DNA from 2 places in the Streptomyces sp. NPDC020965 genome. Region 2 is predicted to be linked to the other one. Evidence: riboswitches for the same ligand, from Rfam matches in the RefSeq annotation. Region 2 holds a riboswitch; the other holds the start of a gene.
What was found. A riboswitch is a leader RNA that binds a small molecule or an ion and turns the genes downstream of it on or off. The one in region 2 is predicted to bind cobalamin.

Region 1 (14,627 bases), on a different contig from region 2:
GCCCGGCGTGCCCACCCGCACCGGTGGTGTGGGCGCGGGTGCGAGCGGTGAGACCGTCGGCATGGACCTCGGCAGCGCGGCCGTACGGCTGTCGCCCGAGGGCGAGGCCGAGGTGGTGTGGGGGCGCAGGCTGGATCCGGCCCGGATAGAGGTGCTGTCGATCCCGCTGCCGTCCTCGGGCCGCCGCTGGGGCGAGGTCGTGCTCCACGACGGAGTGCCCAACGGCGAGCGGACCACATCGGCCGGCCCCTCGTACCCCGTCTTCGACGAGATCGAGCTGTGGGCGCCCTCTCCCGTGCCCACCTGGGTGGTGCTGCTGGAGGCCGCCACGGAACCCGACCGGGACGCCCTGGAGCGGCTCGCGTCCGACGCGGGCTTCGCCGCCGAGGACTGGTCGTCGTCGGTGCGGCTGCTCTGCCGGTCCTGCTCCGAGAGCCGGATGCCGAGCGCGGAGGGCGAGGGCGAGCACCTCGACCCGCACGACCACAGCGAACCCGGCCATCCGGGACCGCTGGGTCATCGCACCGCCGGAGAGCTGTGGTCCCCGGAGCGCGAGTGCGGTATCGCGGCCCCCGCGGGCCTGGTGCGCGGCCTGCTGGACGGCTGGGTCGCCGACAGCCCGGACAGCCGCGAGTGGCGGGATCTGGAAGAAGTCTGCTGACCCCGCCCATGGACCGCCCGTAGACTGTACGGGCGCTGGGCGCACACAGCGTGACCACTCGTCGCGCGACCACTCATTCGCGACCACTCATTGAGTACCGAGGAAGGCGTACGGCTGACATGGCCTCGCAGCAGGAGACGGACCAGCAGGCCGACCGCTTGGTCGGTGTGGACGGTGTGGATGACGAAGGATTCGTCGTCGACACGGAGGACTGCGAGGCCCGTGAGCTCGCTCACCGGGAGCGCGGCACCTCGCGTCCGATCACGGTCGTCGGCAATCCGGTGCTCCACAAGGAGTGCCAGGACGTCACGGAGTTCGGCGACGAGCTGGCCCAGCTGATCGACGACATGTTCGCCAGCCAGAAGACGGCGGAGGGCGTGGGCCTGGCCGCCAACCAGATCGGGGTCGACCAGAAGGTCTTCGTCTACGACTGCCCGGACGACGACGGCGTGCGGCACACGGGCTATGTGGTCAACCCGGTGCTGGACGAGCTGCCCCCGGACCAGCGGGTGCTCGACGACTCCAACGAGGGCTGCCTCTCCGTCCCGACCGCCTACGCCGAGCTGGCCCGCCCCGATTACGCGGTGGTGCGCGGCCAGGACCTGCGGGGCAACCCGATCACCGTCCGTGGCCGTGGCTACTTCGCCCGCTGCCTCCAGCACGAGACGGACCATCTCTACGGCTATCTGTACATCGACCGGCTCTCCAAGCGGGACCGCAAGGACGCCCTGCGCCAGATGGCGGAGGGCACCCCGCGCTACCCGGTCGTCGCCAACGACTGAACCACCCGCCCGGCCCGCCCCCGTCAGCCTGTTGTGACCGGCTGGGGGGCCGGCCGCGGGGCCGTCTGTACGGGGCCCCGGAAGGTCCGGCGGTAGGTGTTGGGCGTCGTCCCGAGGGTCCGGATGAAATGGTGGCGCAGCGCCGCCGCGGTGCCGAAACCGGAACGGCTCGCTATCGCGTCGACCGTCTCGTCCGTCGACTCCAGCAACTCCTGTGCCAGTAGTACCCGCTGTCGCAGCAGCCATCGGTAGGGCGTGGTCCCCGTCTCCTGCTGGAAGCGGCGGGCGAACGTACGCGGTGACATATGAGCCTTCGCCGCGAGCTGGTCGACGGTCATCTCCCGGTCCAGATGGCGTTCCATCCAGCCGAGGACCTCGCCGACGGTGTCGCACCGGGTGCGCGGCAGCGGGCGTTCGATGTACTGCGCCTGGCCGCCGTCGCGGTGCGGTGGCACCACCATCCGGCGGGCGATGTGGTTGGCGACCTCCGGCCCGTGCTCCTGTCGCAGCACATGGATGCAGGCGTCGATGGCGGCCGCGGTGCCGGCCGATGTGATGACCGATCCCTCGTCCACGTACAGCACATCGGGGTCGACGATGGCGCGCGGATGGCGTTGGGCCAGTTCCTGGGTGTGCCGCCAGTGGGTGGTGCAGCGGCGGCCGTCGAGCAGTCCGGCCGCCCCCAGGAGGAACGCGCCGGTGCAGACGCTGAGCACCCGGGCGCCCCGGTCCACGGCCCCGCGCAGCGCGACCAGCAGCTCATCGGGGTAGGCGCGGGTGGGATAGGCGCTCCCGGTCGGGACGGCGATGAGGTCCGCCGCCGCCAGCCGGTCGAGGCCCTGGAGGCCGCCGATGGTGAATCCGGCGTGGGTGGTGAGGGTGGGCCCGGCCGCGGAGACCGCCGCGAAGTCGTAGACGGGCATACCGTCCGCGCTGCGGTCGAGGCCGAACACCTCACTGATGACGCCGAGTTCAAAGGGATGTATGCCGTCGAGGAGGACGGCGGCCACGTTGGTCAGCATCCCCCGAGTGTGGCAGTAATTCGATGTTCCATGACAGTCCTGCCACTGATGTTTATCGGACCGGGAGACGAGAGTGGAGGACATGAGCGCACTCCTCGACTACCTCTTCGTCTCTGTTCTCCTCGTCCTCCTCGCCCTTCCCTCCCTCATCGGCCATGCGCGGGAACGGGCCATCGACCGCCAGTTGCGGGACGCCGAACGCGGTGGGGCCCCGGACCGCGCGAGATCACGCACGGTCCGGGGCCCCGCCCACCAGCGGTCGGCTCAGAAGTCCTCGCCGAGGTCCACCGAGCCCTCGACCGCCACCTGATAGGCGGACGGGCGACGCTCGAAGAAGTTCGTCAGCTCCTGGACGCCCTGTAGCTCCATGAAGGAGAACGGGTTCTCGGAGCCGTACACCGGTGCGAAGCCCAGCCGGGTCAGCCGCTGGTCGGCGACGCACTGGAGGTACTCGCGCATCGACTCGGTGTTCATGCCCGGCAGTCCGTCACCGCAGAGATCGCGGCCGAACTGCAGCTCCGCCTCGACGGCCTCCTTCAGCATGTCGGTGACCTGCTGCTGGAGGGCGTCGTCGAACAGCTCCGGCTCCTCCTTGCGGACCGTGTCCACGACCTCGAAGGCGAAGTTCATGTGCATGGTCTCGTCGCGGAACACCCAGTTGGTGCCGGTGGCCAGACCGTGCAGCAGACCGCGCGACCGGAACCAGTACACGTACGCGAAGGCGCCGTAGAAGAACAGCCCCTCGATGCAGGCGGCGAAGCAGATCAGATTGAGCAGGAAACGGCGGCGGTCGGCCTGGGTCTCCAGCCGGTCGATCTTCTCGACCGAGTCCATCCACTTGAAGCAGAACTGCGCCTTCTCCCGGATGGAGGGGATCTCCTCGACCGCGTCGAAGGCAGCGGACCGGTCCTCCGGGTCGGGGAGGTAGGTGTCGAGCAGCGTCAGATAGAACTGGACGTGCACGGCCTCCTCGAAGAGCTGACGGCTCAGGTAGAGCCGGGCCTCGGGGGAGTTGATGTGCTTGTAGAGCGTCAGCACCAGGTTGTTGGAGACGATCGAGTCGCCCGTGGCGAAGAACGCCACCAGCCGGCCGATCATGTGCTGCTCACCGGGGGTGAGCTTGGCGAGATCGGTCACGTCGGAGTGGAGGTCGACCTCCTCCACCGTCCAGGTGTTCTTGATCGCGTCCCGGTAGCGCTCGTAGAAGTCCGGGTAGCGCATCGGGCGCAGGGTCAGCTCGAAGCCGGGGTCGAGCAGGTTCTTGACGCCGTTGTTCGCGGGCGCGCCGTTGACGGCGGTGCCGTTCTGGGCGGTGCCGTTCTGGGTGGGGGTCGACATTACTGGCACGCCTCGCAGGACTCGGGGTTTTCCAGGGAGCAGGCGACCGCGTCTTCGGGCGCCGGCTGTACGGGGATGGGGGCGGCGGCGACCGGTGTGGCGGCGGCCGCACGGGCGATCCGGGTCGCCGGGCGCGAGCGCAGGTAGTACGTGGTCTTCAGCCCCTGCTTCCAGGCGTACGCGTACATCGAGCTGAGCTTCCCGATGGTCGGCGTCTCCAGGAACAGGTTCAGCGACTGCGACTGGTCCAGGAACGGCGTCCGGGCGGCGGCCATGTCGATCAGACCGCGCTGCGGGATCTCCCACGCCGTCCGGTACAGCTCACGGACCTCGGCGGGGACCCAGGTGAAGTCCTGGACCGAGCCGCTGGACTCGCGCAGCGCCTCCCGGGTCTGCGCGTCCCAGACGCCCAGCCGCTTCAACTCGGCCACCAGGTACGAGTTGACCTGGAGGAACTCGCCGGAGAGCGTCTCCCGCTTGAAGAGGTTGGAGACCTGCGGCTCGATGCACTCGTACACACCGGCGATGGAGGCGATCGTCGCGGTCGGTGCGATGGCGAGGAGGAGCGAGTTGCGCATACCGGTGGTGGCGACCCGCTCGCGCAGCGCGGCCCAGCGCTCCGGCCAGGCCGACTCGACGCCGTAGTGGTCGGGGTGGAACACGCCACGCGCCGTACGGGTCTTCTCCCAGGCCGGCAGCGGGCCGTGGCGCTCGGCGAGTTCGGCGGACGCCTCGTACGCGGCGAGCATGATCCGCTCGGCGATCCGGGTGGAGAGCGCGCGGGCGGCCGGGGAGTCGAACGGCAGCTTGAGCTGGAAGAAGACGTCCTGGAGGCCCATCGCGCCCAGGCCCACCGGGCGCCAGCGGCTGTTGGAGCGGCCGGCCTGCTCGGTCGGGTAGAAGTTGATGTCCACGACGCGGTCGAGGAAGGTGACGGCGGTACGGACGGTGCTGTCCAGCCGCTCCCAGTCGATGTCGTCGCCCACGACGAAGGCGCCGAGGTTGACCGAGCCGAGGTTGCAGACGGCCGTCTCGCCGTCGTCGGTGACCTCCAGGATCTCGGTGCAGAGATTCGAGGAGTGCACGGTGTGGCCGGGCTCGGCGGTCTGGTTGGCCGTCCGGTTGGAGGCGTCCTTGAAGGTCATCCAGCCGTTGCCGGTCTGCGCGAGGGTCCGCATCATCCGGCCGTACAGCTCACGGGCCGGCATGGTCTTCCGGGCCAGGCCCCTGGTCTCGGCGGACCGGTAGGCGGCGTCGAACTCGTCGCCCCACAGGTCGACCAGCTCGGGCACGTCGGCGGGGGAGAACAGCGACCAGTCGGTGTCGGCCTGGACGCGGCGCATGAACTCGTCCGGCACCCAGTGCGCGAGGTTCAGGTTGTGCGTACGCCGGGCGTCCTCACCGGTGTTGTCGCGCAGCTCCAGGAACTCCTCGATGTCCGCGTGCCAGGTCTCCAGGTAGACGGCGGCGGCGCCCTTGCGCCTGCCGCCCTGGTTCACGGCCGCCACCGAGGCGTCGAGGGTCTTCAGGAACGGGACGATGCCGTTGGAGTGGCCGTTGGTGCCCCGGATCAGCGAACCGCGGGCGCGGATGCGGGAGTACGAGAGCCCGATGCCGCCCGCGTGCTTGGAGAGCCGGGCGACCTGGTGGTACCGGTCGTAGATCGAGTCCAGCTCGTCCAGCGGGGAGTCCAGCAGGTAGCAGGAGGACATCTGCGGGTGCCGGGTGCCGGAGTTGAAGAGCGTGGGGGAGGAGGGGAGGTAGTCCAGCCGGCTCATCAGTCGGTAGAGCGCGGCGACCTCGTCCAGGGCGCGGACCGAGTCGTCCTCGGCCAGCCCGCAGGCCACGCGCAGCATGAAGTACTGCGGGGTCTCGACCACCTGGCGGGTGATGGGGTGGCGCAGCAGGTAGCGGCTGTAGAGGGTGCGCAGACCGAAGTAGCCGAAGCGGTCGTCGGCCTCGCGGTCGATGATCTCGTCCAGCCGGGCGGAGTGCAGCTCCACGAACGCGGCCGTGCGGTCGGCGATCAGCCCCTCGGCGTGACCGACGGCGACCGAAGCGGAGAACGAGACGGAGCCCTGGCCCGCCGCCTCCTCGGCGATGGTGCGGGTCAGCAGCCGGGCGGCGAGCCGGGAGTAGGCGGGGTCGTCGGAGATCAGACCCGCGGCGGCGTCGGTGGCGAGTCCGCGCAGTTCGGCCGTGTCCGACCCGGCGTGCCGACCGCGCAGCGCGGCGGCGGCGACGCGTCCGGGGTCGGTGTCCGGCAGATCGGCGGTGAGGTCGGTCAGGATCCGCAGCAGTGCGGTCCCGGGTCCGTCCGCAAGCTGCTCGGACATCTGCTCGGAGATGCCTGAAGCCGGATCGGCTGGCGCGATGGTCACGTGGTGCTCTCCCTCGCTCGGCTCGCGGGCCGACGGGCGGAGGAGGCGGTGCCGGGGCACATGCGTACCCCGGAAGAGGGCAGCACTGCGTACGGCGTCCACCGGCCCAGCCGCGAGGCCCGGACGTCTCGGCACCCGGGTCGGTCGAGCCGGGTGCGCTGTCGGCAGACGCTCGGACTTGCGGGTACGACAAAGCGCACCACAGCACACCGTTGCGGGACAGTTCCGGATTCACACCGGATTCCTCTGCGGACGACAGCGAGGACGAGCATACATGTGGGGGCGATTGGATGAGGCACCCCCCAGATGTTGTGTCGTGCCGGTGCGGGAGCGATCCAAAGACGGCCCTGCGGGCCCTTGGCGGGGCGGGCGTACGGGGGTGGGCGGGGTGCCTCGACGGAGGGCGGGCGGGGGCCCGCAGGGGCCGGGGAAGGGCCGGGGAGGGCCAGCGAGGGGTGTGTCGCGGGAGCCCCCGCCGGGGGGTTGGGGGGGGCTTCCCGGGCGGGGCGAGGGGGGGCTCGTGCGGCGGGAGACGCTTGGCTCCGGCGGCGGCGCGTGAGGGTGCGCGAGAGCTTGGGGCGTGCGCCCGGAGCGGTGCGTGGGGTGTGATGTGCGTCCGGGGTGGTTCACGGGGCGCGGGGTGGTTCGTCGGGGTGACCGAGGCCCGAGCGCTATCGGCCTCAGGGCCGTCGGTCGGGGGAAGGTGCCGGCGGTGGGGGGCACCGGCACCTACCCGGTGCGGTCAGCCCGAGGCGACCAGCCCCGACTGGAGCGCCGCCGCGACCGCGGCCGTGCGGTTGGTGACCCCCAACTTGATCAGGACACTGCTCACCAGCCGCTTGACGCCGTGTTCGGAGATGCCCAACTGGCGCGCGATCTGCCGGTTGCTGAGCCCGGCCACCAGATGGAGCAGGGCCTCCTCCTCGCGCGGGGTGAGCCGAATCGATCGCGTGGGCACCGGCCCCGCGCCCTCGCGCGCCCGGTCGAACAGCTTCCTGCCCAGGGGGAGCGGTAGCGGCATCCGCCCGGACGCCATATCGGAGAAGGCGCGGTGCAGCGAATCGGCCGTCAGATCCTCCCGGGCCAGATATCCGTCGGCCGGGAAGTCCCTGAGGACGTCTCCCGACTCGATCCAGGCGTCATCGACGATCACCAGCACTCGGGGTGCCGGGATGCTTCGCTCCGGTGGCGTCTCGGGTAGACGTTTCCTGTTGGACGTGGACAGGACAACAACATCCGTGGGAAGGCGAACGCGATCGGTTTCATCGTGCAGGAACTGGACGTTCGGTGCCGGAAAGGCCCTCGCGAGCATGCTCTGCAAGCCCAGCCGAAGCAGTTCGTTCTCTGCGTAGACAGCTATCCGGAGCTCTTTCAGCGGCTGACTCGGACAACTCTCTGTCGCTGCGTGTGCTGTGGTCACCGTTACCCGTTCTCCTCATGAGATCCCACCGAGGCGGGCTGTGTCTCTCGGGCTGCTCCATTCCCCGTGTCTGGATCTGGGCTCAGTCGGCGGTGGCTGCTCCGGACAGGGTGACTCATATTTAAGTGATCACGGAGGAATTTCTCTATATATATAAGAAAGTTTTAAAATCATGCTTGCTCTGACCTGGCATGATGCAAACCGGTCGCCGTGACATCGGCTCGGAGCGATAAGAGGCTTCAGTCAAGATTCGCGGTGCGAACCAGATCCTGGAACCTGACTTTGGTCAACATTCGGCCGATTCCCCACGCCGCGTCGCCGAACTGCGCGAGGTACGTTCCGATCAACTCGACCTGCTTCGGCGACAGAGTGAAGGTGCGCTTCCCCGGAGCGGTGAGTGCGAAACGCTCCACCGGGCCCGGATCGGCCGCGAAGGCGTCCAGATCGAAGCGGGCGTCCTGCCGGAGAGGTGTATCGGCCCGGCTGCTCAGCACATCCGCCAGCAGGAACCAGTGGTACTCACCGGCCTCGGCGATGAATTCATCGATGACCGGGGTGAGTGCGCCTTGTTCCTCCATGGTCGCGCGGGCGGCGTCCGTCGCGGCGCGGGAGAGGTCCCGGAAGGCGAGCGTCAGCATCCGCGCCCGATAGGTGTAGAGGAGATTGCTGCCGAACCGGCCGGTGATGTAGTCATCGATGTTCTCCTCGGCGTGGGCCGCCGCCTCCTCCCGCGAGGCCCAGAGCTGACCGCCGGTCTCCTCCCTGAACCGCGCCAGCACCGCGCGGAGGTCCGCCCCGGGCCGGCGCTCGTACATCAGCTCCAACCACCGGAACACATCGCAGCCGTAGGCGCGCAGCAGCTTCACCAGCAGCCCGAAGGTGGCGTCGTTGTAGGCGGCCGAGACGAAGAGGTTCATCTCCCGGCAGTCCTGGTAGTCGGGGAACGGCAGGGTGGAGAGCCCCACGCAGACCTCGTCGACCTCCGCCGCCGCGAGGTTCTCGCCCAGCACCTCGTACTGCCCGAAGCTGCGCGGCACGATCCGGAACCGGGTCTCCATGGAGTGCTGTTCCCGCTGGTCCCCGGTCCATAGATCGCTGCCGGGCAGCAGGGTGAGCTGGAACATGTTGAGCCGGTCGAACCCGGCCGCGATGAGCTGGCTGAGGGTGTCGAAGTGCGCCGCCTTGCTGTCCTTCGGCAGGCCGAGGATGACCTCGCTGTAGGTGCCGGTGTTCTGCTCGGACGCGGCGAGCGCGACCTCCATGAGCTGTTTGGTGTCGATGTTCTTGCGGCGGACCTCGGCGAGCACCTCGAGGGAGAGGGACTGCACCGAGCCGGAGAGCGTCATGGTGCCCCGGGTGCGGGTGATCGCTTCGAGTACCCGGTCCCGCTTGTTCTTGCCGGTGGTCAGATCGACGTAGCGGGGCCAGCCGAAGGTGTCCTGGCACTCCACGATCGCGTCGCAGATCGCCAGGTCCTCCGGGAACATCCCGAAGTTGGAGTCGGTGATCAGCAGCTCGTTGCGGCTGTCGCCCCGCTCGATCAGGGGCACCATCCGCTCGCCGATGTAGAGGAGTTCGTCCCGTACCCGGTCGGAGTTCTTCTTGGCCACCTTCGAGTAGTACTTCGTCCCCTCCACACAGAAGGAGCAGGAGAACGGGCAGCCCCGGTTGGTCTGGATGGTGGGTATCAGCGCGCCGTCGAAGAACTCGTCCATCAGCCCCGTCACATAGGGGGAGGGGACCTCCAGCAGACTCGCCAGCCGCGGCCCCGGCGGGAGCAGATGCGCCTGCCCTGACGCGTCGAGCGAGTGCACCCCCGGCACGGTGCCGTGCACGGGCTCCGTCTCCCCGCCGGACGCGGTCAGCCCGATCAGCAGCTCCGCGAAGGCCCGCTCCCCCTCGCGGTCGACGTAGAAGTCCACCCACGGCGCCAGCCGGGAGCGGAGGAAGGGCTCCTGCTCGCCCGGTACCAGCGGATAGTTGGGTCCGCCGAAGACCACGGTCACCCAGGGGTACTTCTCCTTGATCCGCTTCGCGAAGGCCAGGGAGAGCCGGCTGTTCCAGACGTAGCTGCTGAAACCGATGATGTCCGGGGGCGTCTCGCAGCGCAGCGCCTCGGCCAGTCTCTCCGGGTACTTGAAGATCCGGACCGGGTTGGCCAGGTTCAGCCGGGTCGAGGCGTAGGTGGCCAGCATGCCGATCGCCTGCGGCATGATCTCGGACGAGATGCTCTGCTGGGTGTAGGTCAGATCGGCGAGCCACACCGTGAGGTCGGAGTCCGGGACCGGCGGAGAGATCTCGACGATCTCCAAGGGCTTGACGATCTCCAGCGGGGCGATCTCAAGGGGAGCGGGCATGGGTCACCTTCTGTTGATCCGTGGGCTGTTGATCCCTGGGCGATCTGGCGCGTGGGCCGGGTCAGGGCCTGTCTGATGGATCGGGCCGGAGGCGCGACCGGGGGGCGCCCATGACCGTGAAGGTCTCCGGCAGGTAGGGGAAGAGCACTCCGCGGGCGAGATCGCGGTAGCCGAGCGACTGGTAGAAGCCGTGTGCCGAGTACTCGGCCTCGATCACCGTGAGGATCGACCGGCGCCCGCCGTTCGCCTCGGTGAGAGCAGTGATCAACTCACGTCCGACGCCGCGGCGCTGGAACTCGGGGAGGACGTGGAGTTCGGCGACGGCGAAGGCGTCGTCCAGCCAGGTTCCGTGCCCGCTCTCCGCCAGACGGGGGCGTATCACGTCCGCCCACCAATCGTCAGGGGCGACGGGCATTCCATAGGTGAACCCGATGAGCCGGCCGTCGGTGTGTGTGGCGCAGAGCGCCCGGAATCCGGGGCTTTCGCAGTCTCGGAGTACATGGGTGCGATCGTTCTCTATCGCTTCTTCCGTGAGGCCGAAGATGGCCTTCTTAATGGAATACATGTCATCGATCCGTGATATCAGGTCGAATTCTCCGAACTGTACATCTCCCATGCCTTGCGACCCTAGCATCGCTGTCTCTCGAATTCGAGAAGTAACGCCGCCCCAACCGGGCATGGTCATCCTTCCGCGCGAATGTGTAGTCGACTCGACTTGTTGCCGGTGATAGGAATGGATAGGCCCTGCCCGTTCCTTTAATTGGCGCAGGATGAGGAAGGATGGCGAATATGCCGGAATCCGCGATGCTCGTGGCCGAGTTGGAGCTTGAAGTTCAGGATGTCTCGGACGAGAACTGGGACGCGGTCGTCTCGGTGCTGTCCGCGGACGACCTCGACACGATGGCGCTGGCCAGGACAACCAGCACGACGGGAACCACGACCACCGGCGGCGGTTGCATCAACACCAGCGGCTGCTGAACAGCCCGCCCGCTCGGTCCAGGTCCAGGATTCTCCGGGCTCGACCGGGTGCTCTTCGGTATCGGCGCAAGTGGGTCGATCGGCGAGGAGTGAATATGTCGGAATCAGCGGTACTCGCGACTGAACTGGAGCTTGATGAGGTTCAGGATGATTCGGACAGAACCGGGGCGAACTCGTCCCAGTGCTGTCCGTACGGGAGCGAGTAGGTATTGCCGTCCCCGCACTGAGGCGCGCCTTTTATCGGCCGCTGAGTGACGGCTGCTGAATTCCTTCGATTGCCCGGGTGGGCCAGGTGCCACCGGCCCACCCGGGCGCGCTGCAACGAGAACCCTTCTCCGAATGAGGCTCATGACCACCCACGTCACGGCCGCGCCCTTGACGACTCTCGTCTCGCCCCTCGGCCTTGTCTCCCGCGTCCAGCCCTTGCAGAAGCTCCGTGGCCTCGATCGGCTGGAGATCTACTCCACCGAAGGTGGTAGCGGCCGGCCGGGTGAGTCCGCGCCGGACGCCGAAGGCAGCGGGAGTGGGCGGGTCCTCGGCGACGCCGATCTCAGCCGTACGATCGCCATCGCCGAAGGCGCCGAGCGGTATGCCGGTACCAATCTTCACCACGAGCCGGTCTGGGCGAAGGCCACGGAACTGGACGGCCCCGTACTGGACACCTCCCGGCTGCCCCGCTGCTCGGAACGTGAACTCGCGGACTCACGCTGCCGCGTACGGCCCTTCTCGGACGAAGCCCGTATCCGCTGGGTACGCGGGGTGGACCTGATCGGTGGCAACGAGGTCTGGGTGCCCGCCGCACTCGCCTGCTACGGGCTCCGCGGCACACCGGACGAGCGTTTCGGTCCGGGCATCTCGACCGGGTTCTCCATCCACACCGATATGACCCGCTCGGTCCTCGGCGGGGTCCACGAGATCCTGGAGCGGGACTCCATCGCGCTCACCTGGCTCCAGCGGCTTCCGCTGCCGCCGTTGGCCGACGAGGTCGTGACGGACGACGCCCGCCAGCTGATCGACTGGAGCCGGCGGCGCTTCATCGACACGTACCTCTACGACGCCACCAGCGACATCGGTGTGCCCACGGTCTTCGTCCTCCAGTCCGCCCCTCATGACGACCAGGTGCGGATGATCATCGGCGCGGGTAACGGCCGGAGCTACGGCGAGGCCGTCGACCGCGCGATGCTGGAGACGCTGACCACCCGGGGGCTGTTCTACGGCGACGATCAACCGCGCGACGACTACGCGGAGTTCCACTCCGTCGTCGACGGCGCCCGGTTCATGTCACGGCCCGAGCGGGCGGGCGCCTTCGCCTTCCTGCTGGACGGTCTCGCCGAACGGACACCATCCGCGTGGGCGCCGGAGCTGCCGGAGGACCCCGAGCGTCAGCTCGCCGCCATCCTTTCCCGCCTCGCGGACGCCGGGATGCAGGCCGTGGCCGTGGACCTGACCTCCAGCGAGATGCGGGGGGTGGGGCTGAGCGCCGTCGCCGTCGTGATCCCCGACCTTCAGCCGATGTCCCTCAATCCGCTGGCCAACTTCCGGGCGCACCCCCGCCTCTCCACCGCGCTCGCCCGCATGGGCCATGCCTGCCCGACCGAGGAGGAACAGAACCCGTGGCCAGTGCCGTTCGCCTGACCGATGTCGGTGTCGTGGGGGTCGGCGACTTCGGCGTCGCCGTCCAGCAGCAGCTCACCGGACGGGGAGCGCAGGCCCTCCGTCCCGGCGACATCACGTCCGCCGCTCCGGACGGCATCCGGGCCGTCGTCCTCGCGCTCTGGCGGCCCATGACCGAACTGTGCGACCAGGTCGACGCCGCCGCCCACGCGTCCGGGTTCTCCTGGCTGCCCGTGGTCGCCGAGCACCCCCACATCACAGTCGGACCGAGGGTGGCACCGACGTCCGGCCCCTGCTACCGCTGCTATCAGGCCCGGTGGACGCAGCACGCCACCCAGCCCGAGAGCCATGCCCTCCTCACCGCGGCCTATGACGCGGACGACGCGGTCGGTGTCCGTGGACATCTCCCCCACCATGTCCGCACCGCGGCGGGTCTGGCCGTCCTCGCCCTCCACACGGCCACGCCCGGACGGGTACAACACGCCTCGATGGACAGCGGCCAGATCGTCGGCCACCGGGTGGTGCCCGTTCACGGCTGTTCGCGGTGCGGAGCGGACGACGAGTCCCCGGGTGCCGACGGCGTACTCCTGAAGCTGGCCGCCGCACTGTCCACCCACTCCCAGGGAACACACAGGTGAGTGATATGAACCCGGCAAGACTGGCGCCCGCGCTCGTCCAGGGCGTCGCCGTCGTCGACGGCCCGGACCGACTGCTGATCGAAGGAGGCCCGTCCCGGCGACTGTTCACCGGACGGGCCGCGACCGAGGTGCTGCCCCGCGTACTGCCCCTCCTCGACGGTCGGCACGATCAGACCGCGCTCGCGGAACGTCTGGGCCTGACGCCCGCGCAGCTGACGCAGGTGATCACGGCGCTCGACCGGAGCGGTCTCCTGGAGTACGGAGCCGATCCGGAGCCGCCGGGGGACGCGCACCGCACCTATCTGTCCAGGAGCCTCGGTCTGACCCGCCGCTACCGCAATGCGCGGGAGGTGTCCGAGGCGCTGGCGGCCTGTGCCGTCGCCGTGGTGGGCCGGGGCGCCGATGAGCTGGCCGAGGATCTCCGTACGACAGGAGTGGGGAGCGTCCACCAGGGCGCGGACGCCGTCGGGGCCCTCCCCCCGGCCGCCCACCGGCTGGTCGTCGCGGTCGGCGAGGACGACTTCGACGCCCTCGCCGAGCGGTGCCGCACCACTTCGGCCCCGCTGCTGCGGATCGCCGGTGACCGCGACCATCTGGAGGTCGGACCCTACTTCTCCGGTACCGACACGGCCTGTGCGTCCTGCTTCCGGGCCGGCCGGCGGGCGAAGGGCTGGCCCTCCGGCCGGCTCGCCCCCGAAGCGCTCACCCTCGCCTGTGGTCTGGCCGCGACGGAGGCCGTCGCCCTGCTCACCGGCCTCACCCGGCCCCGGACCGGACGGCGGATGATCCGGTTCGACCTCACGGATCTCCAGTCCGACGAGTTCGATGTGACCCCCGAGCCGGGGTGCCGGACCTGTGGCGTACGGGCGGTGAACGGCGGCGACGAACCCGGCGTGGCCGCGCTGCTCTCCGAATGGCTGGCCTCCCGGCCGTCAGCCGAGCAGTCGGCCGGATCGAAGAGGCGCGAGCGGCCGACGCTGCCGAACGACCTCCGCCCCTCCCCGCGCGTCCCGCTCACCGAGGCCGGGCACCTGCTTCCGGCCGGACTGGCCGATGTGCTCGCCGCGGCGGACGCCCGGCCGGCGGCGGACACCTATGTCCTGGGCGCGGCGGGCCTGCCCCACCCCGTTCACCGGCTCGAACCGGGCTCGTCGGCCCTCTTCGCCACCCGGTCCGACCTCATGGCGCAGGACATCGTCCTCGCCGGGCTGCCGCCGTCGCCCCTGGCGGTCCTCGTGTTCGTGGCGACACCCGCCTGGCTGTCCTGGCGCTGGGGGGCCGAAGCCTATCGACAGGCGCATATCGAGGCGGGGTTCGCCCTGACCCGGGTGCGTCAGGCGGCCGGTGACCGCTTCCGCTGTGTGCCGGCGTCCGGAGCCGACCCCCGGCTGCCGGAGCTACTGGAGCTGTATCCCCGGCAGGAGTCGGTGGCCGGT
Region 2 (14,627 bases):
ACCGTCGTCCTCTCCGTCGGCGGGGACGACGTCCAGCTCATCAAGACCATGAAGGCGTGCGCCGACGCCTGGCAGAACAATCGGTACTGCTCGACCGACGCGGCGATCACCACCCCGGTGGCCGAGCGGACGCGGACGGTCGGCGACAAGGTGGTGAAGGCCGTCCAGGCCGTCAGGGAGGCGGTCAAGGAGAGCGGTGTCACCCCGAGGATCGTCGTGCAGTCCTACCCGCTGCCCCTCGCCACCGGCGACCCCACCACCACCGCCGCGCACGACGAGAACAGCTGGGACCGCTGGAGCGCGTACGGCTGCCCCTTCTACAACCGCGATCTGAGCTGGCTCGGCACCGGGGCGGGCCCCGCCCTCAACACCGAGATCAAGAAGGCCGCCCAGCGGGCCGGTGCGGACTTCGTGGACCTCGGCCGGCTGCTCGAAGGGCACCAGGTCTGTGGCAAGGACCCCCTCCAGACCTCCTTCGCCGCCGACGGCACCATCGTCAGACCGACCGCCGCGCGGGCCGAGTGGGCCCGCTATCTGCCCCGTACGAGGGCCGGACTGCCCGCCGACGAGGAGCGCGAGCTGCTCCATCCGAACTACTACGGACAGCGGGCGCTCGGCCGGTGTCTGACCCTGGTCGTCAGCAAGCTGCCCACCACGGCCGTGGGTTCGACCGCGCGGTGCGTCGGCGCGGCGGGGCAGGCGCCGGACGCGGTCACCGTCTCGTACGCCGACTGACGCCGGAGCCCCCACCGGACGGATCGGACCGGTGGGGGCGGCGGCCTCGGTTCAGCTCCTGGCGGCCGTCGCGCGCCGCGCCGTGCTCGCGCCGTCGCGCGGGGCGGCCCTTGGCACGAGGAGTCGCTCGGTCAGTTCGCCGAAGACCAGCCCGAAGACCGTCCACAGGGTCGCCTGGATCGCGAGCGTCGACAGCCGGAACTCCCAGACCACCGAGGCGGGGAAGCCCTTCGGCACCTCGTTGTACGACGGCAGGAACGCGAAGGCGATCCCCACGGCGACGACGAACGCCGCTCCCGCCACGGCCGTCGCGTGCCAGTTCCCCAGCCGGGGGGCGAGCCGCTTCCCCAGGATCACCGCGGCCACCGCGAGCAGCACGCTGAGCACGACCATCAGGAAGTACACGGTCGTGCGTTCGCCGATGGTGTCCGGGTCGCCGACGGCCGGCGGATTCGGCGGATACTTCAGATACGGCACGACGTACACGGCCAGCAGCGCGCCGAGGGCGACCAGCGCGGCCGTCGCGCGCGGACCGAACCGGCCGACGCGGCCGAGGGCGACACAGGTGGCGAGCGCCGCGACGCCACCGACGGCGACGCCGAAGACCAGCAGACCGGTGGCGAGTCCGGCGGTGGACTGCATGGTCCGGCTGACCAGCTCCTCGCCGCCGTGCTCATGGCTGTTGGCCTCCTCGAAGGCGATGGCCGCGTCGACCGGGCCCTCTCCGAGGAAGTACGCGACGGCCAGGGCGACGGCGCCGGCGATCAGGCCCGCGACCATGCCGCGGACGAGCAGGGCTCTGACGGATATGGAGTTCATGGATGGTTCCCCTGGGCGATGTCGATGAGACGGGTGCTGAGTGGTCGTGCCTCAGTGGTGCTGTCTCAGTGGCAGGGGAAGCCGAGGAGATGGCGGCCGTCGTGCACCCATTCGTGCACGCTTTCGCCCGAGATGAGCGAGGTGGCGCCCTGCTCGGCGCCGACGAAGTAGAGCAGGATCAGTGCCAGGACGCCGGTGAAGACGGCCCAGGGCGCGATCTCCTTGAGCGATACGGGGACGATCGCCGGTGCGGTCGGTGACACGGACGCCGATGCGGCGGACTGGGCCATGGCAGAACCTCCAGAGGGAACACGCGTCCCGTTCGTGGTGCCGTGAAGACGAGGGTGCCGGGTCTGACTTCCCGCGGAGATACGGGTACACAGTGGCGCGACCGTGCCGGATTCGCACCGGACTTCCGTCACACCTTCGTCATGTACACGCGACCGTACCGCTTGAGGGCGGGGGCCGCCATGGCGTGGGATGGCCGAAAACAACGGCCCCCGGGGGGGGCCTGACGGAAGGGGCGGATATGACGGTACGGCTGACACTGGTCTCACCGGCGACCACGAGCGCGCTGCGGGAGGCGCGCTTCGGGGGCGATGAGGGACTCGACGGACCGGGCCTGCGTGCCGCCGGGGCCGCCGCGGGCGCGCTGCCGCGCCCGGACCGGGCGCTGACCGGCCCCTCCCGCCGCTGCCGCGAGACGGCGACGGCGCTGGGCCTGCGACCGGAGCGGGTACCGGCGCCCGCCGACTGCGCCATGGGCACCTGGCACGGCCGGACCCTGGACGAGGTGAGCGCGGCGGAGCCCGCCGCCGTCTCCCGCTGGCTCAGCGACCCTTCGGCGGCGCCGCACGGCGGGGAGTCCCTGCGGGAGTTGTGCGGGCGGGTGGGGGCGTGGCTGGATTCGCTGGACCCCGGCCATGTGGTGGCGGTGGTGGAGCCGGGGGTCGTCCGCGCGACGACCGTCCGGGCGCTGGACCTGCCCCTGGAGACCTTCTGGCGGCTGGACGTCGCCCCGCTCACCCTGACGCGCCTCTCGGGCCGCCTCAACCGCTGGAACCTCCGGTGCGGGTCCGCCCCCGGGGGCGGGTGAGCGTGCGGCGACGGAGTCCACCGACCCGGAACGGCCCCCGGGCCATCAAATGCCGGCTCCCGGTCCAACGGCGTTGTTAGCGTGTGCCGTTGAATGAGGGGAAGACGATAGATGACATCGACCACGTTCCACATCGGGGGAGAGCTCGGCGTACGGCGGCTCGGCTTCGGAGCCATGCGACTGCCGACCGAGCCCGGCCCCGATCGGGAAACCTCACTGAACATCGCCAGGCGCGCCGTCGAGTTGGGCGTCACGCTGATCGACACCGCGCACATGTACGGCGGGGGCGCCAACGAGGAACTGCTCGCCGAGGCCCTGTACCCGTACCCGGACGGGCTGCTCATCACCACGAAGGTGGGCATTGCGCGATCGAGTCCCACCGCCCAGTGGAAGCTCGACGCACGGCCCGACGTCCTGCGCGACCAGGTCGACCACGCCCTGCGCCGACTGCGCGTCGACCGGCTCGACCTGCTGCAACTGCACCGCATCGATCCGGAGACCCCCCTCGCCGACCAGCTCGGCGCGCTGCGGGAACTCCAGACCGCGGGCAAGATCGGACTGATCGGGCTGTCCGAGATCACCGTCACCGAACTCGACCAGGCGCGGCGGATCGTCGAGGTCGCGAGCGTGCAGAACCGGTACAGCGTGGTGGACCGCGAGCACGAGCCCGTACTCGCGGCCTGCGAGGCGGCGGGGATCGCGTTCCTGCCGTGGCGGCCGGTCGCCGAAGCGGCTCCGGGCGGGGCGGCTTCGGGCGGAGCGGCTTCGGGCGGAGCGGCCGAGCTGGCCGCGGTGGCGGCGGAACTCGACGCGACCCCGGCGCAGGTCGCGCTCGCGTGGCTGCTCGACCACTCCCCGGTCATTCTCCCGATCCCCGGCACCGGCCGGCTCGACCATCTGGAGGAGAACGTGGCCGCGGCCGATCTCCGGCTGACCCCGGTACACCGGGAGCGTCTGGACCGGCTGGGGCCCTCCGGCGGGGTAGGCGTCTGAACCCCGGCGACGGGCTCGCCGGGTGAGGGAGCGTCGGCGGCCCCCGGTATCCAGGAGGCCGCCGACGCCAAGGGGTGGGGTCAGCGCTTCAGGATGCCCTCGAACTTCGCCCAGTCGTACATCTGGTGCACCGCCTGTCCGAGGATCGGCACGCTGATGTGCTCGAACACGTCCTCGATCAGGTCGATGTCACCGGTCACGATCAGCGGCCCGGTGATGTTGAGCAGGCCACCGGAGCGGGGCTCCCGCTCCTGGGCGTGGGCGGTACCGCCCGACAGTGCCAGGGCCATACCGGCCGCCATCGCCACCACTACACCCGCACTGCGTACACGACGGAACATCAGCTCTCCGTTTCTGGGGACCTCAGGCTCTCCGCACCCGCGCATGTCAACCAGCCCTGAGGGCAGGGGAGTTGGGGGAAACATCGCCGCGCGGGCCGAAGTGATGATCAGCTTGCCATCGGGTCAAGGGCAAGTAAAGTGCCTGCCAGGAAGTAAATGATCATCACATCGGGAGTGGTCCCGCCGATACCCCGGGCGCCCTCGCTGCCGGACGGTTCGTCAGCCGGGCCGCACCACTTCACCGTTGAGCTCGCCCTCGCGCGCGCGGAGCAGGCGGTTCACGGTGGCGCGCGCCTCCCGGGTCCGCTCCAGTGCCGCGAGGGTCTCCGGGGCCACGGTGCGTGCGCGGGATCCGCCGTCGGCGGAGTGGCGCAGGACCTCGGCCCGTATCAGGCGGTTGCTCTCCCGCAGATGGCCCAGCAGTTGGGAACGGGCGTCGGTGGCCAGCGCGTCCCCGTCGCCCGCTCCCCGGGGCACGGCGATCAGCTCGCGGGGCACGTCGACCGAGTCGGTCCGCAGGTCGATGCCCGCCCGGTACGCCTCCTGGCCGAGCCGCACGGTCTCCTCGTCGAACCGCTCCAGATCCATGGGGCGGTGGGCTTCGAGCTCCTGGACGGCGCGGTCCAGCGCGTCGAGCCAGGCCCGGCTCGTCACCCTGATCAGCAGGAGTCGGGCGGTCTCGGCCTCCCGCCAGAGGGCCAGTTTCTCGCTCTCCTGCTCCTCAGTCTGCCGCCGGTGCAGTCGCAGGGGTCCGTAGACCCCGCCGAGAGCGGTGAGCCCGGCGCCGACGAGCGCTCCGACCGCTCCGTACAGTGCCCCGATGTCCGCCATGCGTCCCCTTCTCCGGAGGCGCCAACCCGTCTCCGTGTGCGCCATGTTGATCAGAGCGTACGATGGCGTCCCCTCGGCGGGAGGCCATGGAGAAGGGGTGGGCACGTGCTGAGACCGCTCGGTGCCATGTCCCCGCGGCGGATCGGTCCGTATGCGATTCTCGCCCGGCTCGGCGGCGGCGGGATGGGCGATGTGTACCTCGGCCGCCGCGACGGCGAGCATCAGCCGGACGCGCTGGTGGCCGTGAAGACGATGCGTCCCCATCTGGTGGACGACCCGTCCTTCCGCGACCGGTTCCGGCGGGAGACGGAGCTGGCCGGCACAGTGCGCGGCCCCTGTACCGCCATGCCGGTGGCCGCCGACGCGGACGCCGACCCGCCGTGGCTGGCCACCCGCTACATCGCGGGGCCCACCCTGGGTGCCGCGCTCCGGCGCTGCGGTCCGTTCCCGGAGGACGCGGTCCGGGCCCTGGGCGCCGATCTCGCCCTGGCGCTCGCCGAATTGCACACGGCCGGGATCGTCCACCGGGACGTCAAGCCCGGAAATGTGCTGCTCGACCGCGACCGTGCCCTCCTCATCGACTTCGGTCTCGCCCGGATATCCGGGACGACCACGCAGGTGACGAGCGAGGGCGGGGTACTCCTCGGCACCCCCGACTTCATGTCCCCGGAGCAGTTGCGGGACAGCCGGACGGTGACCTCCGGATCGGACGTGTTCAGCCTGGGCGCGCTGCTGTGCTTCGCGGCGACCGGGGTGAAGCCCTTCGGCGATGGACCGGCCGCCGCCGTACAGCACCGGATCGCCCAGGGGGCGCCGGCGCTCGACGCGGTGCCCGAGGGGCTCAGGGACATCATCGGGCGCTGCCTGGACCCGGTTCCGGCCCGCCGCCCCCGGCCCGACGAGCTGGCGGAGCGGTGGGGTGCGGGCACCCGGTGGGGCGGCTGGCCGGTCCCCGTGCGGGAACACGTCGAGGAGTACCGGCGCGAGGCCCGGGAGGTGTGCGCCGCGGCGGTGCCGCTCCCGGCCCCCGGGCCCCCGGACCGGGACGCGGCCATGGCTCCCCGATCGCCCGAGGTGCGGAACGAGCCCTCGGTGGACCGGCCTTCAGGGGTTTCGGAGGCTTCGGAGGTGGGGCACGAGCCCCCGCCCGGCAGCCGGGGACAGCGCCGCCGCGTGGCCCTGGCCCTGATCCTCGCGCTGGTGTCGGTGGTCGGCGCGGGCACCTGGCTCTGGCGGGCCGGCCCCTGGCGGGACGGTACGGACTCCGCGCCGCCGGCGCGCGGCCCCGTGGCACTGCCGGCGGGCGTCGACGACCGGGGCACCGCCGATTCCTCCCGCGTCCTGCCGCGGGGACCGGCCGGCACCCCGCCCGGCTGGCGGCCGTGGCGCGGCCGGCTGGCCGGACCCGCGCTGGGCTGCGCCGCGGGGACGAAGGTGCTCGTCTGCCGCCTCACCGACGGCACCTACACCGCGCTGGACCCCGCCGATGGACGGCGGCTGTGGACCATCGGCAGCTACGACCCCGGTACGGATTCGTACATCAGCCCGACGGGACTCCAGGTCTTCCCGGCCCAGAGCAGCCAACCGACGGTCCACGGCCGGAATGTCGTCCTCAGCACGGACGGCTGGCTCCAGGCGCGCGACGCGCGCACCGGGAAGCTCCGCTGGGAGCGGGAGTCGGCGGGCGCGCTGGCCGTCCGGTCCCGTCCGCTGGTCGGCGACGGCATGGTCTTCACCGTGACCTCGCCGAAGCAGGACGCGCCCGGGGTGACTCCGCGCCTCTCGATGACGGCCTTCGCCCTGTCGGACGGCCGGGAGCTGTGGACGAGGGCGCTCTCCGCGCAGGAGTACGCGCGGGCGGAGCTGCTGGACTTCGAACCCGTCGCGTACGCCGACGGCCTCGTCCACGCGCTGAGCGATGGGGGCCTGGTCTCCTACGACGGCCGCACGGGCGCCGCCCGCGGCCAGGCGGCGAGCGAGGCGAAGGGGTGCGACACGCTGGCGGTCACGGGACGGGCCGCCTTCTGCTCGCACCAGGAGGACAGGGCGACCAGCCCGGTCCTGCACCGGCTCGACGCCACCACCCTCCAGCCGGTCGGCCGACCGATGGCGCCGAAGGGACCGCCGATGGGCTATCTGAGCCGGCTCGCCGCGGTGGACGACCGGATCGCGGTCGTGCTCGCCCCGGGCGCCGCGGCGGACCCGGACCTCGGAGTGGACGAGAAGGTGCCCGGTGTGGTGGTCCTGCTCGATCCGCGCACCGGCGCGGAGCGCGGCCGTTATCCGCTCTCCGCCAGCGCGGGCACCTCCCCCCTGCCGTCCGGCGCCGACCAGGTGGTCACCGATCCGATGATCGTCGGTGATGCCGTCGTGTACGCGGACCACTCGGCCCTGCACGTCATCCCGCTGACGGCGGACGGGCGTCCGGGGCGGGCACGCGTGGTGCCGGTGGCCGGCGCGCCCGGACCACGCCCGGAGGAGCGGTACGACCGGGTCCGGGGACTGAACCTGGCGCGGGAGATCAGACCCCCCGTCATGATCCCGCTGGGAGACGCCGTCCTGATCGTCTACGACAAGGGGACCATCGTCTCCGTACCCCTGCCGGAGTGAGCGGATACCACCGTGCTGGAACCCTTCCCCCCGGAACACCCGCCCCGGCTGGTCGGCCCCTACCGGCTGCTCGCCCGGCTCGGCAGCGGCGGCATGGGCGAGGTGCATCTGGCCTGTCACGCCCTGGCCCCCACCGCCGACCCGGCGCGCATGGTCGCGGTGAAGACCATCCGCGGGGACCTGGAGCTGGACAGCCGCTTCCGGCGCCGGTTCGCCCGGGAGTACGCCGCCGCCCGCGCCGTACGCTCCCCGTACACGGCCGCCCTGGTGGACGGCCGGGCCGATGACGAGGACCCCTGGCTGGCCACCGCGTACGTACCGGGCCCGTCGCTCGCGGAAGCGGTCGGCCGGAGCGGGCCGCTGGACGAACCGGCGGTCCGGGCGCTGGGCGCCGCGCTCGCCGACGCCCTGCGCGGGGTGCACGGGGCCGGACTGCTGCACCGGGACCTCAAACCCGCCAACATCCTGCTCTCCGCCACCGGTCCCCGGCTCATCGACTTCGGGATCGCCCGCGCCTTCGACGCCTCGGCCCTGACCCGGGCGGGGGCCGTGGTGGGGACGCCGAGCTTCATGGCACCGGAGCAGCTCGCCGGCCGGCAGGCCCTCACGGCCGCCACCGATGTGTTCTCGCTCGGCTCGTGCCTGTACTTCGCCGCCACGGGTCGGATCCCCTTCGAGATCGCCGATATCGCCGCCATCGGCGACCCCCGGACGGCCCGGCAGGACGACGGACGGACCGCGGCGCTCCTGAGCGAGGTGCCCCCCGGGCTGCGCCCCGTGCTCGGGCGCTGTCTGCGCGCCCGTCCCGCCGGCCGGGCCACTCCGGAGTGGATCGCCGGTCAGTGGGCGGTTCCAGCCGGCGCGTTCCCCTGGCCGCCCGGTGTGCGGACGCTGATCGCCGACCACGAGGAGGCGGCCCGGCGCTGTGGTGCGGTGCTCCTGGCACAGCTGACCACCGGTGACCGGGACGCGCCGGTCCCGCACGCGCCGACGCTGCGGGGCGACGTTCCGCTGGGGAGCACGCCCCGGCTTGTACGGCGGAAACCGCGCCGGGCGCTGATCGCGGCGCTGGCGGTGCTGAGCGTCACCGCGGCGGTGCTGGTCGTCTCGGCCGACGACCGGGGGAAGTCCCCGCCGAAGCGGCCCGCCGCCGTCCTGCCCGCCCATCTCGCCCCGTACACCGGGGAAGGACGGCCGAGGGACTTCGGGAAAGGCGCCGTCTCCCGGCTGCACCGCCCCACCAACTGGTCCCCCTGGACGGGCCGGGCCCAGCCCGGGACCGGGCCGTGCGCGCTCGACGGCACGATCCTGTTGTGCGCGAGCGAGGGCGGTGGGCTGACCGCCCTGGACGCTGACTACGGCCGTCAGCTCTGGTTCCATCGCGGTGCTCCGGGCCCCGGTGCCTCCCCCGCCAACCTCGCCGTCGTCGCGGGCGTGGCGTACGTCAACGGCGCCCGGGGGACGGACGGGTTCCGCGTCAGCGACGGCGAACGGGTCGTCCATCACGATCCGCCGCCCGGCCGCCACATGGGCGGCGCGGAGACGGTCGACGGGGTCATGTACTCCGTCTACGCGGGTCTCTCCGACAGCGACGACTCCGGACTGCTCATCGCGCGGAAGCTGGGTACCGGGGAGGGAGACGGCGTCGACGGCGGGCGGGAGCTGTGGCGGGTCCGGCTCTCCGGAGGCCCCCAGCACCCCCTGGTCGCCGAGGGCCGTGTCTATGTGCCCCGGCGCCAGGGGCTGATCTCCTTCGACGCCCGCACCGGGGGTGGCCGGGTCGACAGCGACGGCGTCGACTGCGAAGGGGGGCGGGTGCGGGAGGGCCGGCTGGTGTGCGTGGGCGCCGACGAACAGGGCGGTGTGCACATCCTGGACGCCCGCACACTGAAGCGCCGTTCGGTGATCGGTCGGGGCCGCCAGGTGGCGTCGGGCCCCGCGCTCGGCCCCGGTGGCCTGCTGGCGATCGGCGACGGAAAGACCACCTCCGTCCACAACATGGCCACCGGACGGACCCTGTGGTCGAAATCGCTGAGATATCTGGATGGCCGGCCCGGACCGCTGTACTTCGCGGACGACCGTCTCATCGGGGTCAACGGCGCGCAGGTCACGGCGTTCGCCATGGCGTCCGGGGAGGACCGCACCACCGAATTCCCCGGACCGAAGGACTGGCAGACGGACGAACTGCTCGCCAACGGCGAATGCCTCGCCGTCGGCGGGATCCTCTACATCACCTTCTCGGACGGGACAGTGGTGTCCGGCTATCTACCCGCCCCCGACTAGGTCGTGTCTTCAAAGTCCCGTCTGGCTGCCGTGCCCTGGCAAGCACGCCCCCTGGGCCCTGCGGGCCTGGGGGGACCCCCACCCTGCGTTGTCGTCAGTCGCCAATACACCGCATTGACTCTCCCCCAGCCTCCGGCCGGGAGGTGCCCCCATCCTCCGCCTTGGGATCCGTCCCCTCGGCCCTTGGGGGCCTGGGGAGACCCCATGCACCAGACCCCGCCAGCCCCGCCCTCCGGGCGGACGACGCTACTTTGAAGACACTCCCTAGGCCCTGTCCGGGCGCCGCGCCGTCACGGCAGCGGCTGCTCCGTCCAGATCACCTTCCCCACCGGGGTGTACCGCGTCCCCCACCGGTCCGCGAACTGCGCCACCAGGAACAGCCCCCGCCCGCCCTCGTCGGTGGTCGCCGCCTGCCGCAGATGCGGCGAGGTGCTGCTGTGGTCCGACACCTCGCAGATCAGCGCCCGGTCCCGGATCAGTCGCACCTGGATCGGGCCGTCGGCGTAGCGGATCGCGTTGGTGACCAGTTCGCTCAGGATCAGCTCGGTCGTGAACGCCTCGTCCTCCAGCCCCCACTCCGCGAGGGTACGGGCCACCGCCGAGCGGACCTCGCCGACCGCCGACGGGTCGGACGGCACCTCCCACCCGGCCACATGCGAGGCGTCGAGCACCCGGGTACGGCCGACCAGCAGGGCGATATCGTCGCGCGGCCGGGCCGGCAGCAGCGCGTGGAGCACCACCTCGCAGATCTCCTCGGGCGTACGGTCCGGCCGGCCCGCGATCGTGTTCCGCAGCACGGCCATGCCCTCGTCGATGTCCCGGTCCCGGTCCTCGACCAGGCCGTCCGTGTACAGCACCAGACTGCTCCCGGCCGGGAGGTCCAGCTCCAGGGTCTCGAACGGCAGCCCGCCCAGGCCGAGCGGCGGTCCGCCGGGGATGTCCGCGAAGACCGCGGTGCCGTCCGGTCGGAGCACCACCGGCTGGACATGACCGGCCCGCGCCATCGCGCAGCGCCCGGAGGCCGGGTCGTAGATCGTGTAGAGGCAGGTCGCGCCGGTGACCTGCGCCTCGCCCCCGCTCGCCTCGTCCTGGTCCAGCCGGGCGACCAGTTCGTCCAGATGCCACAGCAGTTCGTCGGGCGGCAGGTCCAGGGTGGAGAAGTTGTGCACCGCCGTCCGCAGCCGGCCCATGGTGGCGGCGGCGTGCAGACCGTGGCCCACCACATCGCCCACCACCAGCGCCACCCGCCCGCCCGGCAGCGGGATGATGTCGAACCAGTCGCCGCCGACCCCGCCCACCCCGCCGAGCCCGGCCTGCGCCGGACGGTAGCGGTAGGCGGCATCGATGGCGTTCTGCTCCGGCAGGCCGCGCGGCAGCAGACTCCGCTGGAGGGTGACCGCCATGGCGTGCTCGCGCGAGAAGCGGCGGGCATTGTCGACACTCACCGCCGCGCGGGCCACCAACTCCTCCGACAGGGAGCGGTCCTCCTCGTCGAACGCCTCGGGCCGCTCCGAGCGCCAGAACATCGCCACGCCCAGAATCGCGCCCCGGGCCCGCAGCGGTACCGCGATCATCGAGTGGAACCCGGACTCCACCAGCCGTGCCGCCCGCTCCGGCGACTGCTGCTCCCAGCCGTCGTAGGCGCCGAGGTCCGGTTCCAGGATCGCCTCGCCCTTGCCGAGGCCGGCGCCCATCCGGGTGGTGGGCAGGTAGTGGATGGTGGTGCCGAGCCGGAAGTGCGGGGTGTCGTCCCCCACGCCGCCAGCGGCGATCCGCCGCATGGCGGCGCCGGCGCCGGTCGACGTCGGCTCCTCGCCGCGCAGGACCGCGTCCACCAGGTCGACGGTGGTGAAGTCGGCGAACCGGCCGATGGTGAACTCCACCAGCTCCTCACAGGTGCGCACCACGTCCAGGGTGGTGCCGATCTCCGTGCCCGCGTCGTACAGCAATTTGAGCCGGCCCTGGGCCACATCGGCCTGGCCGCTGAGGGCCTGGAGTTCGGTGGTGTCCCGGAGCGTCGCGACGCTGCCGGGCGGTCCGCCGGCCTGGTCGGTGGGGCGCTGGTTCACGGCCAGCAGACGGTCTCCGACCCGGTGCACCTCGTCGGTGATGACCCGGCCGGAGGCCAGCAGCCGCGCGGTCTCCGGATCGAGTCCCAACTCGGTGACCTGGCGGCCCTCGACCGTGGGCGGCAGATCGAGCAATCGGCGCGCCTCGTCGTTGGCGAGCAGCAGCCGCCCGTCGCCGCCGACGATGAGGACGCCCTCCCGTACGGCGTGCAGGACCGCGTCGTGGTGCTCGTACATCCTGGTCATCTCCACGGGCCCCAGGCCGTGCGTCTGGCGGCGCAGCCGGCCGGTGACCAGGGCGGTGCCGCCGGTGGTGAGCAGCAGCACTCCGGCCGCCGCGCCGAAGAGCAGCGGGAGCTGGTCCTCCACGACACCGCTGACCCGCTCCAGGGTGACCCCGGCCGATACCGCGCCGATGACCGTGCGGTCGGCGCCGAAGACCGGGACGGTGGCCTGCACCAGGGGGCCCAGCGTGCCGTTGATCTTCTCGGTGACGACCTCGCCGGCGAGGACGGGCCGGAGGTCGCCGATGAACTTCTTGCCGATCCGGTTGGGCAGGGGGTGGGTGTAGCGGGTGCCGTCGGGGCTCACCACGGTGATGAAGTCGACGTGCGAGCGCTCCCGGGCGTTCCGTGCGCTCGGCTGGAGGATCGCGGTCGGATCCGGGCTCTTGAGCGCGGCCTCCATACCGGGTGAGCTGGCGAAGGTCTGTGCGACGGAGACGGAACGGTTGACCGCCTCGCGTTCACTGGCCGCGTGTGACTGGAGGACGAGCGCGACGATGCCCGCCGCGACGAGCAGCAACACGATCGCCACTTGGAGGAGAAAGACCTGGCCTGCGACGGTTCGCATGTGCAGAACCGACCGCGGGCGACCGTAACGTGCCGCCATGTCCTCTTTCTACACCTCCCGTATACGGTGGGCTATCCGCGCACCGTAGAACGCGGAAGTCGCGGGCGCGACGCGTTCGCGCAAATCTCGTCGCGGCTCACCTCGCACGGGTGACCGTCGGACGCCCCGTACGGAAGGTGCAGAAGGCACGGAATCGCGGGGACGCGGGGGCGGGGGGCTCGCGGCCCCGCCCCCCCCGCCCGGCCCCGCGTCAACCCAGCCGCAGCACCTGCGTCAGCGCGTCAGCGACCGCCGCCTCCGGGTCCGGCACATAGCCGGGCGACCGCCAGGCGACGAACCCGTCCGGGCGTACGAGGACGGCGCCCTCGGGAGTCGTCCCGTGCGCCGCCGCCCAGTCCGTGCCCTCCTCCGGGACCAGGTCCGCCAGCGGGCCGTCACCGATCGCATACACGTCCAGCGGTACGGACAGTCGCGCTGTGGCCTTGTGCGCCGCGTCCCGCCAGACGCCGCCGTCCCCGCAGAGCAGCACCGGCGCCCGCTCGTACAGATCGAGCGTGGAGAGGCGTTCGCCCGCCCGGGTCAGCCAGAGGTGCGGCGCCCGGGTGCCCGGCTCGCCCGACAGTTCCAGCCGGTCGGGGACGACCGGGCGGGTCTGCTCCACGCCGTAGACGGCGCCCCGCGGGTAGCCGTAGCCCATGGCGACCGTGAGGATCCCGCCACCGCGGCCACCGGGCGTGATCGGCGGCGCATAACCGGGATGACTGTGTTCCGCCGAACGGGCCGACGCGCGCTCGCTCGTCGCCCTGGCCACCGGAAGCCGCTCCTCGCCGTAGGTGTCGAGCAGCGCCGGGCCCGCCCAGCCGTTCAGCACGGCGGCCAGCTTCCAGGCCAGGTTGTGCGCGTCCTGGATGCCCGTGTTCGAACCGAAGGCGCCGGTCGGGGACATCTCGTGGGCCGAGTCACCGGCGAGGAAGACCCGCCCGGCCGAGTAACGCCGCGCCACCCGTTCGGCGGCGTGCCAGGGGGCCTTCCCGGTGATCTCCACATCGAGGTCCGGGGCGCCGACCGCCCGCCGGATGTGCTCCCGGCAGCGGTCGTCGGTGAAATCGTCCAGACTCTCGCCGTCCTCCGGGTGCCAGGGCGCGTGGAACACCCAGCGCTCCGCGTTGTCCACCGGCAGCAGGGCCCCGTCCCCGCCGGGCGATGTCAGATAGCAGACGATGAAACGCCGGTCGCCCACGATCGCGGCGAGTCCCCGCGAGGTGAACGTCAGACTCACGTTGTGGAACAGCTCGCCGTTGCCGCTCTGGCCGATCCGCAGCTCCTCCCGGACCGGGCTGCGCGGCCCGTCCGCCGCGATCAGGTACTCCGCGCGGACCGTGCTCCGCTCCCCGGACGCCCGGTCCTCGATCAGGGCGGTGACCCCCGTCCCGTCCTGCTCGAAGGAGTGCAGTTCGGTGCCGAAGCGCAGATCGGCCCCGTGCTCCCGGGACCGGGCCGCGAGAACCGGCTCGATGTCGTTCTGGCTGCACAGGCACCAGCCGGACGGACTGATCCGGGCCAGCCCGCCCCCCGGGTCGATCTCCTTGAACAGCCACTCCTGGTCGTCGCCGGTCAGCGAGCCCGCCTGGAGGATGCCGTGATTGTCCGCCAGGACGGCGGCGGCCTCGCGGATCTCCCGCTCCACCCCCGCCACCCGGAACAGTTCCATCGAACGGACGTTGATGCCCCGTCCGCGCGGATGGTGCGAGGTGCCCGCGTGTTTCTCCACGAGCAGATGCCCGACGCCGTGACGGCTGAGGAACATCGAGGTGGTCAGGCCGACCAGGGACCCGCCCACGATGAGGACCGGTACCCGGTGGTGTGCGTGCTCTGCGTTCACTGGTGCGCTCTGCCTTCGTAGCGGGTTCCCTTCCATGCCGTCTGTGTGCCCGTCAGGGAAGCCGTTGCCCCGCCCATTCACCCGCATGGTGCTCAGCTCTCGCGCCGGACGTGGTA

Region 1: linked by a shared signal. The riboswitch ahead of ACH4S7_RS10365 (ribonucleoside-diphosphate reductase subunit alpha) and the one ahead of ACH4S7_RS21775 (CbtB domain-containing protein) in region 2 are both predicted to bind cobalamin.

The regions. Positions count from the first base shown of each region.
Region 1 covers NZ_JBIRRE010000002.1:772,951-787,577, forward strand. The annotation lists gene ACH4S7_RS10340 (tetratricopeptide repeat protein) at 1-661, shown strand, start outside; gene def (peptide deformylase) at 781-1,443, shown strand; gene ACH4S7_RS10350 (GlxA family transcriptional regulator) at 1,467-2,465, opposite strand; gene ACH4S7_RS10355 (hypothetical protein) at 2,548-2,775, shown strand; gene ACH4S7_RS10360 (ribonucleotide-diphosphate reductase subunit beta) at 2,730-3,803, opposite strand; gene ACH4S7_RS10365 (ribonucleoside-diphosphate reductase subunit alpha) at 3,803-6,184, opposite strand; cobalamin riboswitch at 6,330-6,473, opposite strand; gene ACH4S7_RS10370 (LuxR C-terminal-related transcriptional regulator) at 6,927-7,337, opposite strand; gene ACH4S7_RS10375 (B12-binding domain-containing radical SAM protein) at 7,844-9,961, opposite strand; gene ACH4S7_RS10380 (GNAT family N-acetyltransferase) at 10,023-10,526, opposite strand; gene ACH4S7_RS10385 (hypothetical protein) at 10,751-10,939, shown strand; gene ACH4S7_RS10390 (YcaO-like family protein) at 11,288-12,574, shown strand; gene ACH4S7_RS10395 (TOMM precursor leader peptide-binding protein) at 12,553-13,191, shown strand; gene ACH4S7_RS10400 (TOMM precursor leader peptide-binding protein) at 13,197-14,627, shown strand, end outside.
Region 2 covers NZ_JBIRRE010000007.1:80,094-94,720, reverse strand. The annotation lists gene ACH4S7_RS21785 (hypothetical protein) at 1-735, shown strand, start outside; gene ACH4S7_RS21780 (CbtA family protein) at 787-1,554, opposite strand; gene ACH4S7_RS21775 (CbtB domain-containing protein) at 1,620-1,844, opposite strand; cobalamin riboswitch at 1,882-2,010, opposite strand; gene ACH4S7_RS21770 (histidine phosphatase family protein) at 2,084-2,650, shown strand; gene ACH4S7_RS21765 (aldo/keto reductase) at 2,762-3,643, shown strand; gene ACH4S7_RS21760 (hypothetical protein) at 3,724-3,984, opposite strand; gene ACH4S7_RS21755 (hypothetical protein) at 4,204-4,815, opposite strand; gene ACH4S7_RS21750 (PQQ-binding-like beta-propeller repeat protein) at 4,921-7,425, shown strand; gene ACH4S7_RS21745 (protein kinase) at 7,438-9,708, shown strand; gene ACH4S7_RS21740 (SpoIIE family protein phosphatase) at 9,999-12,668, opposite strand; gene ACH4S7_RS21735 (FAD-dependent oxidoreductase) at 12,880-14,547, opposite strand.